DNA from 4 places in the Yersinia vastinensis genome. Region 1 is predicted to be linked to each of the others. Evidence: predicted binding sites of a transcription regulator. Region 1 holds the regulator's gene; each other region holds the start of a gene.

Region 1 (3,218 bases):
ACTGCGGCGCAATAGCACCACTTCAACAGGGAGGTCTGCGGCAAGAGCCTGAATTCGTCTTTGAATATCAGTGAGGTAGTCTTGAGTGGCAACTTCGATATCTAGCCATACCGGCAACCCCTGATGGCCAGTAAATTTAGCCAGTTGATGCTCTATTTGTTGTAAATCGCCTTTAATTAGCTGCATTGGTTGAAATTGTGGAATAAACAGCGGGGTTACTGATGACAGGACCTGCTGCTTAAACTCCACCAGATAGACACTTTTTTCTTTGCTTAACTCGTCAAAGCTCAAGGCTATTGGCGAGCCGCTGTAACGAATATGCTCGGTTTTTGCGACCTGTTGGGCGCGATGAATATGGCCCAAAGCAATGTAATCGGCTGGTGGGAAAGCGTGTGCAGGGAAGGCATCCAATGTCCCGATGTAAATATCACGAACTGAATCACTTGTGGTCACGCCTACCGTGGTTAAGTGGCCAGTAGCAATAATAGGTAACGGTAGGCTGAGCTTCGTTCGCAGTTCAACTGCTTGCTGATAGAGCGCGTGATAATGATTAGCAATGGCTTCTTGCAACGCTAACTGTTTTTGTCCGCCAGATTCACCAGCTTGGCTGGTTACTAAATCTCGAGGACGCAAGAAAGGAATAGCGCATAGCAACGCGGCAGGCTGATGTTGGCGATCTTTCAAGATAATGATTTGTTGCTCCAGTTGGTTGCTGGCGCAGGATATTACCGTGGTATTTAAATAGGAAAGCAAACCCCGAGATTCATTGAGTGTTGATACTGAATCGTGATTCCCCCCCAGCACGACTAATTGGCACCCTGTGGGTTGGAGTTCGACTACAAAACGGTTATATAGCTCACGGGCATAGCTGGGAGGAGAACCTGTATCAAATATATCACCGGCAACAATCAGCGCATCCACCTGATTTTCTTCGATCTGCTCAATAAGCCAATGCAGAAATGCCTGGTGTTCGGCTGCACGGCTTTTGGTGAAGAAATGCTGGCCCAAATGCCAGTCAGAGGTATGAATAATGCGCATAAATCTCCCGCTATGGCAGGTTATCTCTCATCGAATGGCGCTGATTATAAACGCTGTTCGCCGGATGTCTCGGCTAAAAAAAGGTGATGGCGAAAATCTCCGAGGCGCTTCGCAAACTTGAGTGCTGTATTTTGCAATTAACATGAAATTAATCACTATGCTTATTGCTTACGAGAGCGTGATGTTTTTCATAAAAATGTCACAAAACTGACGCATAATGGCTCGCGGCATAACATAGTGACCACTAACTTACTGGCAGGATTGATGATGGCAAGACGCATACTTGTGGTGGAAGATGAAGCACCAATCCGTGAGATGGTGTGCTTTGTGTTGGAACAGAATGGCTACCAACCGTTAGAAGCCGAAGATTATGACAGCGCAGTGGCGCGTTTGTCGGAGCCTTTCCCTGATTTGGTGTTGCTAGACTGGATGTTGCCTGGTGGTTCGGGCATCCAGTTTATCAAGCATATGAAACGTGAAGCACTGACACGTGATATTCCTGTGATGATGCTGACCGCTCGTGGCGAAGAAGAAGACCGTGTTCGTGGTTTGGAAGTAGGGGCGGATGATTATATTACCAAGCCTTTTTCGCCAAAAGAGCTGGTGGCACGAATTAAAGCAGTCATGCGCCGGATATCGCCAATGGCAGTAGAAGAAGTTATTGAAATGCAAGGATTGAGTCTTGACCCCTCCTCACATCGGGTTATGGCTAACGAGCAAGCGCTAGATATGGGGCCTACAGAGTTTAAATTGCTGCACTTTTTTATGACCCATCCAGAGCGTGTGTACAGCCGTGAGCAGTTGCTTAATTATGTCTGGGGCACTAACGTTTATGTAGAAGATCGCACTGTTGATGTGCATATTCGTCGGTTACGTAAGGCGCTTGAAATTGATGGTCATGACAAAATGGTACAAACCGTCCGGGGAACTGGATATCGTTTCTCAACGCGCTACTGAGTTTTCAGTGCCGGAGAATTCGTTGTGTTAGAACGTTTATCGTGGAAAACGCTGGCTTTAGAGCTGGCTATTTTTTGTTTACCTGCATTATTGTTAGGTGCCTTTATTGGGTATCTCCCTTGGCTATTACTGCTTTCAGTGCTCGCCGCTTTAATCTGGAATTTCTATAACCAACTCAAATTATCTCACTGGCTGTGGTTAGACCGCAGCATGACGCCACCCGCCGGGCGTTGGAGTTGGGAGCCTTTATTTTATGGCTTGTACCAGATGCAACTGCGTAATCGCCGGAGGCGTCGCGAATTAGCATTGCTTATCAAGCGCTTTCGCAGTGGTGCTGAATCATTACCTGATGCTGTGGTGATGACTACGATCGACGGTAATATTTTCTGGTGTAATGGTCTGGCCCAGAAATTATTGTGTTTTCGTTGGCCGGAAGATAACGGTCAACATATTCTCAACTTATTACGTTATCCAGAATTCAGTCAGTATCTACAGCAACAAGAGTTTTCTCGCCCACTAACCCTGCAATTGAATAATGGTCATTACGTGGAGTTCCGTGTGATGCCCTACTCTGAAGGGCAATTACTTATGGTGGCGCGAGATGTCACGCAAATGCGTCAATTGGAAGGGGCGCGGCGTAATTTCTTCGCCAATGTCAGTCATGAGCTGCGTACACCACTGACGGTGTTACAAGGGTATCTGGAAATGATGCATGACCAGGAATTGTCTGGCCCATTACGCGAAAAAGCGCTAGGAACCATGCAAGAGCAGACCAAGCGAATGGATGGGTTGGTAAAGCAACTGTTGACGCTATCACGAATTGAGGCCGCACCTAACGTGGATATGAATGAGCAGGTCGATATTCCGCGTATGTTGAAAGTGTTGCAGCACGAGGTTCAGGCACTGAGTAATGGGCGTCATGAGATTACTTTCCGTATCAATGAGCAACTGAAAGTTTTTGGTAACGAAGATCAATTGCGCAGTGCGGTCTCTAATCTGGTTTATAACGCGGTTAATCATACCCCTGAAGGCACAAAAATTGAGGTGTGCTGGCAGCAAACACCACAAGGAGCGCAATTTCAGGTCAGCGACAATGGGCCAGGGATTGCTCCTGAGCATGTTCCGCGCCTGACTGAGCGCTTTTATCGGGTGGACAAAGCTCGCTCAAGACAAACTGGCGGGAGTGGGTTGGGGTTGGCTATTGTGAAACACGCACTGAGCCA
Region 2 (3,218 bases), 890 kb from region 1:
ATTTGGCGTTACAGGCGTAACCAGTTTGGGCGCGCAGACCGCAATCCCAAACTGGTAAATAGAGTAGCCAAATAACGTTATTTATTTGCTTGTTCGAAACGACGTAGCAACACATCGCCCCGCTTCACTGATGCATCCAACGCTTCCTGAGGCGTTTTCTTACCCGTCCATACCCCTTCCAACTCTTCATCTACCACGGTACGAATCTGCGGCATATTGCCCAGACGCAATCCTTTGGTATAAGGCAAAGGTGGCTTGTTCAGCATTTGACGTGTCGCGACATCTGCACCCGGATTCTTATCATAGAAACCTTGCTGCTTGGTTAGCTCATAAGCCGCTGTCGTGATTGGCAGATAACCGGTTTTTTGGTGCCATTCCGCTGCAATTTCTGGTTGGGCCAGATATTGCAGGAATTCTGCCACACCCTTGTAGGTGTCTTTATCTTTACCATCCATCACCCACAGGCTAGCACCACCAATAATGGCGTTTTGTGGGGCATTTTTAGCATCAGCGTCATAAGGCATCATGCCGACGCCATAATTGAACTTGGCGTAATGGCGGATATCGGCCAGTGAACCGGAAGAGGCGGTGGTAATAGCACAATCACCATTATAGAACTTGGCGGTTGATTCATCTTTGCGACCAAAATAGGTGAAGTCACCTTTCTTGTTCATATCTGACAACAACTGAATATGCTTAACTTGCAATGGCTTATTGAATTCCAGTACAGCATCGGTGCCATCAAACCCATTATTGCGGCTAGCAATGGGTTGGCCATGCCAAGCACTGAAATTCTCAATTTGGATCCAACCTTGCCAACCACTGGCATAACCACAAGTTGAACCCGCCGCACGTAATTTGGCGGTATCCGCCGCCAGTTCCTGCCAGGTTTTCGGCGGTTGCTCTGGGTTCAATCCTGCTTTTTTGAAAGCATCTTTGTTGTAATACAACACAGGAGTGGAGCTATTAAAGGGCTGAGATAATAAGTGGCCCGTTTTGGCATCGGTGTAATAACCCGCGACCGTTGGCACAAAAACGGACTCATCAAAATTGATATTAGTGTCTTTAAAAACCTGAAAGACTGGCTTGATGGCTTTACTGGCCATCATTGTCGCCGTACCAACTTCATAAACCTGCAAAATGGCCGGAGCCTTCCCTGAGCGGAAAGCCGCGATACCCGCTGCCAGACTTTGTTCGTAGTTACCTTTATAGACGGGAACAATTTTATAATCGGTATGTGACTGATTAAAACGATCTGCTAATGAATCGACCTCTTTACCTAACTCCCCCTCCATTGAATGCCAGAATGGGATTTCGGTGACAGCCATTGCATTAGCACTGAATGCCAAGGTAAGTGCGATACAAATCGACGTTTTACGAATAATATTGTTAAACATATCTAGCCCCTGAATAAATCTATACAGCCCACATCGATGAATGACTGCCGGTGAGCGAAATAAATCAGTTTTTGTTCGAAAGCAAACATGACACTATTTCATGACAGAAATATAACCTTCAGATGACATAAAAATGACAGAGAATCAAAATAAAATCAGTCGTTAATATCATTACTGATAACGAATTAAATTAGTATTTCGTCTAAATTGTTTGACAGACAAAATAAGCATTATTCAACGAAGCAATAAAAGCTTAAACATCAATTAGGAACTTATTCCGCCATTTAATTTAAATTAATTTTCTTTCCTTAAATTGGTTGTATCATTATTGAACCACCTCTATCAGGCATGTTACTGTTTTCTCGCCTTGTGGATGACACTATATTAATACGATTATATTAATGCCCTCGTTATCGTCGTCAAATATAAACCACAAGGACCACCCAGAAGAATCCCCCCTATTCATTACTGAATGGGACTTTATGCAAAGGACGATTAGGTATCTACAATGAAAAAGACTCTATTATCTACTATGGCTATAGCTGCATTAATTGGTAGCACGACTGTTTATGCACAACCTCTAGAAAAAAACATTCAAGTTGAAGCCGAGGTTCACTCTATAGTCAGCATGAATAAAGCAGATGGCTCCCCACTCGATAAGATTAAGCTTAACTATGATGCAGCTAAGAATGACGGTACCTATACCCACAGTGAGAATATCGAAATAAAAGCAACTAATACCGATAAAGTCAAAGTCCGTCTATCTGATGTATTTATATTGAAGAATGGGAAGAATAAATTCTTTGACCATGTAATAACTCTCGGTGAGGAAGAAATATATTCAGGTTCAGTAGACGGGACGCGACAGTATTTCCTAGGCAAAGGTACTTCTTTTGATTTAAGTAATGGCAATGCAACTGTTCTTCCATTGGTAATAAGTGCCAAGCAACCTAAAAACTCTGCGGTGGGCATATACTCTGGCGTAGCCAAGCTTGTTATTGAAGAAGACATTTAATTAAAAAATAAAATATCCTTTTAATTGTACTAAGCCAAAATCAGTTACAGTTGGTTTATTGGTGCTAACCACCTAAGTTAGCACCAATACAAGTTAATGCCAGTTATAAAATACATCAATAAAGATTTCGATCAGACAAGGAGTGTCAGTAATGAAGAAAATACTATTATCAGTAATGACCATAGCAATATTAAGTACAAGTACAGTCACACACTCGCTACCGCTAGATAAATATATTGACGTCTTCGCAGAAATACCTTCCAGAATCGAAATAATACAAGCTAATGGGAGGGATTTAGAGTCTCTTCACTTAGAAAGGGGGGATGATGGTGTTCATTCTCTTAGTGAGAGTGTTCTGATATCAGTTAGCGGTGGTACCGGCGTTAATATCAAGCTCGGTTCTCCGCTGAACCTAGTGAAGGAGCCCAGATATACTAACGAAAATAATATAGGGTCTCCTGTAATTCGGGATATAGGGTCTCCTGTAATTCGGGATATAGGGCCTTCAAAGAGATTTATTGAACATCATGTGACCATCGCAGAGAAGGAATTAGGTACTCTTGATTATATTCAGCTGAAAGCAGCCGATATTGACACCGCTATCCCTCTAGTTATTACGGCGAAAGAACCAGCTAATGTAAGAGGAGGCGAAGTCTATGTTGGAAAACTTCACCTTGTTTTAGAGGACGCAGTGTAACTTTATTCTATCAGTAAATATAGAGAATATCTTTTATATATTATACAGCCAAGAGCTTAGGACCTTGGCTGCAACGCCTTTGACACTAATATATAAAGCAATAGCTTAA
Region 3 (3,218 bases), 330 kb from region 1:
TTTTTACCGCAGCGACTAATTGGGCTTTAAATTCAGATGGTAATGCGCTACGAACCAATATTGGGCCATTAGGAATAAGTGGGGACTGCCAAATGATACGAATTTGTTTCATTAAATCAGGATGATCCATACGAATCATGCGAGTGAATGCGCCACTGGTATAGCCGGTATTGTAATCACCAATCATGGAGGCCCAAGTCACTGCGCCATCAAATTGACCATTAATAACACCCAGAATATCTTGCTCATGACCACCAGAGAATGTGACACTAGAGAAGAAATCGTTATATTTATTATCTGGTGTTCCACCAAATTTCTGTTTAAAACTCTGATTAGGGATCAAGAATCCTGACGTTGAATCTGGATCAGCAAAACCAAATGCTTTGCCTTTTAAATCTTCAATTTTCTGATATGGACTATCTGCCTTTACCACCACGACGGAGTGATAACCGCGTGATTTATCAGTATCGTCAATTGCAATACCTACAATATCTACAGCTTTAGGATCTTTGATATAAACAGATGCAAAGGAAGAAGGAGACATACTTAAGACTAAGTCAATTTTTCCGCCTAATAAACCTTGAATAACCCCTGAGTAGTCAGATGCATTATGCAGATTTGTTTTTACGTTTAATTCTTTATCCAAGAATTCTTTGACACACATATTATCGCCAATTTGCTGCGTTGCATTTTGCCCGCCAAGAATACCCAGATTAATTTCTTTTGGTGCATCCGCTGCAGTGGCATTAAATACCATCATACTTGCCACTAATGAGGTAAGACAAAGTACTTTTTTCATTAGATTAACCTATTCTGATAAGGGGATAAGTGGGAATTAATGCAAAAGGTCTGTTGATTCGTCGCTATATATATCCTGAATAACAGTATCGTTCAGCATTGATGGATGCCCATCAAAAACAATCCTTCCATGAGCAATACCAATTACTCTTGTACAATAATCTTTAACTAAATCGACAGAATGTAAATTGACGACAACTGCTATATCATTTTCACTTATTTTCTGTAATGTATTCATTATACGAGTAGTGTTTTTGGGATCTAGAGATGCCACGGGCTCATCTGCCAATAATATTTTTGGGTTTTGCATCATGGCACGACAAATAGCAACACGTTGCATTTGGCCACCAGAAAGATTTTCTGCTCGCTGTAAAGCGTGGGGTAACATATTAAGCCATTGCAACAACTCAATTGCTCTGGCCCTATCCTGTTCAGCAAATATTTTAAAAAATGATTTTAGTGTCGAGGTATAACTGAGGCGGCCCAATAAAACATTGGTAATAACATCAAGCCGGGGAACCAGGCAGAAATCTTGAAAGATCATGCCACACGTAGCCCGCCACTTTCTCATCTGTTTTGTCGTTAATGCAGCGATATTTTGTGTGTCACCATTGTCATGATAATTAATGATTTCACCAGCACTGCTGGGAATAGTGCCGTTCAAAACATGTAGCAAAGTAGATTTCCCGGCACCAGAACGGCCAATTATTGCTACAAACTCACCGGCATGAAGTTCAAAATTAACATCATCCAAAACTCGGTGCTGCGATTTGTATGCTTTAACTAACCCTTTGACAGCAAGTAGCTTTTTACGTGGTTCTTGCACCGTAACTGGATATTCAGCCACAGTGAATTTACGCAATGCCTGGCCCATATCATGTCTCTCAGATTGCCTGTAGTCATGAGCCATTAACGAATATTTCTATTGCATATTGATGATAGTTTTATGAGAAAAAGGTGACAAAAATTTGCCACCTTTCTCTATTTTATTGAATACGTATTTTGGCAAATACGTCTCTTTTGATTCATGCCTATATCAGTGACCAATGAGCATTTAAAACCATTGTCATCTGTATATTCATCTCATCTAACTTCTTAATTTTCGGTAGACAAACAGGACTACCAGTGAGCCGATGACGGCAACAACGAAGCTGCCAAGGTTAAATCCATCAACCTTACCCATACCAAAGAAGGTACTAATATAGCCACCGACTAGTGCACCCACCACACCAAGGATGATGGTCATGATAAAACCACCACCATCTTCTCCAGGCATAATCCATTTAGCCAGAATACCGGCAATAAGACCAAAAATAATCCAAGATAGTATGCCCATACAACCTCCATAAATTAATTTTCACTGATAGCTGATTTGACTACCCGGCTAATGACAGCCACTTTCCATTTTGCTTTTAGTGTTAAAACGCAGCATCTCAAGCAAACATTACAGTCTCAACCTGACTGACTCATAACCCCTATCATCATTAAGTTAAGACCTGAATAACAAAATCTGCAAATCAAACCAGCCATGTTCCGCACAAATTAAATAATAGGCTCACGGGGTGTAAAAATATGATTAACATCCCGTTGTTGCAGTTTTTTCAGCAAATCATGCCCACCGTTTGGCACAGCATGAGCAGCCTCTCTTTCATTGGCAAAAATAGGGCTAGCCCAATATATATTGACCGGTTCACCTTGCTGAAGAGGTAATATAAGATTGTCAGCATCAGCATAAAGCTCTGATGATAAAATATAGCCTTCATATCCTTGAGGAGCGGCAGTTGATTCCAATGTATGTCCTTCACCCAGCCACGTTATTTTGCTCCAAGGAACATGGGCAAATCCGGCGAGTGCACTCGCCATCTGGATAGCGTTCTCTTCATTAACATATTGGCTATCAATCGCTATAGCCATTTCCAGATGCCGGTATTTGGCCGCATCATCATTGAATAATATTTCAACCCAAGGTTGAGGGCGAATACTCACCCCCAATGTCAGAAAATAATAGATTCCTGCTTTTTCATGCTGAGAGATAGCCATAGGCGGCCACTTTCCTTGATCGATGGCATAATATTTCACCGACGGGCCAAAATGTTGTTCATAGCATTGAATATATTCAGACTGTAATGCAGGCCAAGGATTCCCCTCTTCCTGTTGCCAAACACGCCAGAACTGGCGTGTTTTTTGAGCCTGAGCATATTGTGTATTGGTTGAGGCTGACCCCAAAGGTAAAGTCAGAGGGTTATCTTTAATACAACTGGCTGAATAACAAACGGAGTGATCAATATATAAACTCCAGCCAGGAATAATTGCCAACAATTGTCCCTGATACCATAATGCAGCCCCATCATCGCTTTCTGACCAGACTATTGAAATAAACTGCGCATCAAGTTCAGCCTCACCTGCAACATTGCGGCAAA
Region 4 (3,218 bases), 1.4 Mb from region 1:
TACCCACGCCAACATAATGTTCTTCACCGTCTTACTCTGCACACCGCCGCCATCAACCAGCATGGTCCCGGCAACAGCGGAAGAGAGCACTTGTGTGGTCGATACTGGCATACCGGTATAACTGGCAATACCGATAGACACTGCGGCAGTCATCTGAGCAGAAACCCCTTGTGCGTAGGTCATGCCTTTCTTACCGATTTTCTCACCGATAGTGACCGCAACACGTTTCCAGCCAACCATGGTTCCCAAAGAGAGGGCCAGAGCGACGGCAACGATAATCCAGGTCGGTGCGTATTCCACGGTTTCCAACAAATCTGTACGTAGATTGTTGAGGAAACGACGGTCTTGCGCACTGGTTTCTGGCAGTTTAGCCACTGTACCTGCGGTTTCGGCAACACACATCAGCAAGCGACGCATATGGCTGCGTTGATCAACTGTCAGGTCGTCATAGCTTTGCAGATTAGCCAGCAGTGTTTGTGCTTGCTCAATGGCTATCATGGCGCGTGAGCTATCACAGTGGAACTGTACTGGTGTATTCGGCAATGTTTCCGGTGTCGGCACCAGAGGCTTGAGCGCAACAGCATGAGGTAATACCTCAACATGCTGTTGATAATATTGTTGCAGATGAGTCACTGCATCGCGGGTGCGGGCAATATCATAGCCTGTAGCACTCATATTCACGACAAACCCGGCTGGAGCCACACCGATTAATACCAGCATGATCAAGCCAATCCCTTTCTGACCATCGTTAGCGCCGTGAGAGAAACTCACGCCAATAGCCGATAGGATCAGAGCAGTACGAGTCCAGAATGGCGGTTTACGTTTACCGTCTTTCTTTTCACGTTCAGCAGGTGTCAGGTGAATACGTTGCTGCTTCTTGGTTCCGTTCCAGTAACGACGTAGCAGGAACACCATCAGCCCTGCAATAACCAGACCCACAATCGGGGATAAGATTAATGACAGGAAGATTTGAATCATCTTAGGAACGTTCAGTGCATCGACTACAGATGTACTGGTCATTAATGCATTGGTTAAACCAATACCGATGATTGCACCAATCAGCGTATGTGAACTGGAAGCTGGGATACCAAAATACCAAGTGCCCAAATTCCAGATAATCGCGGCCAGTAGCATAGAGAAGACCATGGCCAACCCATGTGCCGAACTGACGTTTAACAGCAGATCAGTAGGCAATAGGTGAACAATGGCATACGCCACGCTCAAACCGCCCAGCATCACGCCGAGGAAGTTAAACACCCCTGCCATCACGACAGCCACTTGTGAACGCATGGCACGGGTATAAATTACGGTCGCAACCGCATTGGCTGTATCATGAAAACCATTGATGGCTTCGTAAAACAGCACGAACAACAAAGCAAGAACTAACATTAGGCCGGTATGGAAATCCAGGCCAGCGAAAAGATGTAGCATAAGCGTTACGCCAGTTTGTGGACATGAACGCGGCGCATTATCAGTGACAATGGGGGGTGGGGAAAAGGAAAATATGACCTTTTTTTGACATGACCGCAGATGAATTCATCTTTTTATACAACATATGCATGTTATATCAGCAGGTTACTTAGTTTTACCGTATGAGACATTTTCTTACTATGGCTTCCTGTCGATGGGCGACTTACAATCTTCCGCCGCAAATTTGTCGGTCGAATGAACTCAATAATACGCAAACCGACTAAAAGCGGGCAATTTTGCAGCAATGATTTTCTGACTCAGTGAGGCTCAGAGTGGAACAGTTTGATGTGGTAGTGATAGGTGCGGGTGCTGCGGGGCTATTTTGTGCGGCGCAGGCGGGGCAAGCAGGGTGCCGGGTGTTGTTGGTGGATAACGGCAAGAAAGCAGGACGTAAGATTCTGATGTCCGGTGGTGGCCGCTGCAACTTTACCAATATGTTTGTAGAACCTGCCGCCTACCTGTCACAAAACCCTCATTTTTGTAAATCTGCTTTGGCGCGTTATACCCAGTGGGATTTCATCGATCTGATGAATCGTTATGGTATCGCTTGGCATGAGAAAACGCTGGGGCAATTATTTTGCGACGATTCGGCGCAACAAGTTGTCGAGTTGCTGTTAAAAGAGTGCGAATTGGGGCAAGTGACCATTCGACTGCGCAGTGATGTTCTGTCGGTCGAAAAAAATGAGAGTGGTTTCCTGCTCCAGATTAACGATTTGAAAGTGAGTACTAACTCACTTGTAGTGGCCTCTGGTGGGCTGTCTATGCCTGGATTGGGCGCTTCACCGTTTGGTTATAAGCTGGCCGAGCAGTTTGGTTTAAAAGTATTGCCGACCCGCGCGGCATTGGTGCCTTTCACTTTGCATAAACCCCTATTGGAGCATCTGCAAACCCTTTCCGGTGTTTCTGTGCCCGCCGTAGTTACCGCAGAAAATGGTGTGAGCTTCCGCGAGAGTATTTTATTCACTCATCGGGGACTTTCTGGCCCTGCAATTTTGCAACTTTCAAGCTATTGGCAGGCTGGCGAGTATGTAAGCATTAACTTACTTCCTGATGCTGATTTAGATGCTTTCCTGAACAATGAGCGACAAGTGCATCCAAATCAGACGCTGAAAAACACCTTAGCTCAACTGCTCCCTAAACGGTTGGTTGAATGTCTGCAAACTCTGGAGCAACTGCCAGATGTCACGCTAAAGCAATTAAATGCGCCACAACAAGCAGCACTGGTCGCCAATCTTCAACAGTGGCGTGTGCAACCCAATGGGACTGAAGGCTACCGTACGGCTGAAGTCACCATCGGTGGTGTAGATACCCAAGAGTTATCCTCTAAGACTATGGAGGCCCATAAAGTGCCTGGTCTGTACTTTATTGGCGAGGTGGTTGATGTCACCGGTTGGTTGGGAGGGTACAATTTCCAGTGGGCTTGGAGCTCTGGCTGGGCCTGTGCTCAGGCATTAGCGGCGAAGCAGGTGCAATAATAAAACGACTTCGATAGTTGAAATAAAGCCTCTTAGTCCGATTTATCAGACTAAGAGGCAATAATGCAGCATGACTCTTAACGCAGCGCCTGAAGAATATTATAGGCCGCTTGTACGCGCACAGGATTAGGGTAGTTTTTGTTAGCTAGCATCACTATGCCAATCTTCTCCTGCGGGATGAAAACAATATAGGCGCCAAAACCATTGGTCGCACCGGTCTTATGAACCCAGGATGCCGGTGTTGCTGGTTGCGGTGGTAATAATTCCTCCACT

What was found. The regulator PhoB, encoded in region 1, activates phosphate uptake and scavenging genes when phosphate is short. The targets are predictions, from matches to a motif close to CTGTCATAAAACTGNCNNAT.
Region 2: the regulator PhoB is predicted to act here: its motif matches at 1,485-1,504, upstream of ugpB (sn-glycerol-3-phosphate ABC transporter substrate-binding protein UgpB).
Region 3: the regulator PhoB is predicted to act here: its motif matches at 1,732-1,751, upstream of phnC (phosphonate ABC transporter ATP-binding protein).
Region 4: the regulator PhoB is predicted to act here: its motif matches at 1,503-1,522, upstream of pitA (inorganic phosphate transporter PitA).

The regions. Positions count from the first base shown of each region.
Region 1 is NZ_CP173260.1:3,551,795-3,555,012, reverse strand. It holds gene sbcD (exonuclease subunit SbcD) at 1-1,038, opposite strand, end outside; gene phoB (phosphate response regulator transcription factor PhoB) at 1,306-1,995, shown strand; gene phoR (phosphate regulon sensor histidine kinase PhoR) at 2,020-3,218, shown strand, end outside.
Region 2 is NZ_CP173260.1:4,438,469-4,441,686, forward strand. It holds gene ugpB (sn-glycerol-3-phosphate ABC transporter substrate-binding protein UgpB) at 78-1,397, opposite strand; gene ACIOG0_RS20545 (CS1 type fimbrial major subunit) at 1,906-2,412, shown strand; gene ACIOG0_RS20550 (hypothetical protein) at 2,564-3,109, shown strand.
Region 3 is NZ_CP173260.1:3,224,440-3,227,657, forward strand. It holds gene phnD (phosphonate ABC transporter substrate-binding protein) at 1-799, opposite strand, end outside; gene phnC (phosphonate ABC transporter ATP-binding protein) at 836-1,672, opposite strand; gene ACIOG0_RS15030 (GlsB/YeaQ/YmgE family stress response membrane protein) at 1,886-2,134, opposite strand; gene ACIOG0_RS15035 (suppressor of fused domain protein) at 2,341-3,218, opposite strand, start outside.
Region 4 is NZ_CP173260.1:155,476-158,693, forward strand. It holds gene pitA (inorganic phosphate transporter PitA) at 1-1,431, opposite strand, end outside; gene ACIOG0_RS00585 (NAD(P)/FAD-dependent oxidoreductase) at 1,743-2,945, shown strand; gene ampC (class C beta-lactamase) at 3,023-3,218, opposite strand, start outside.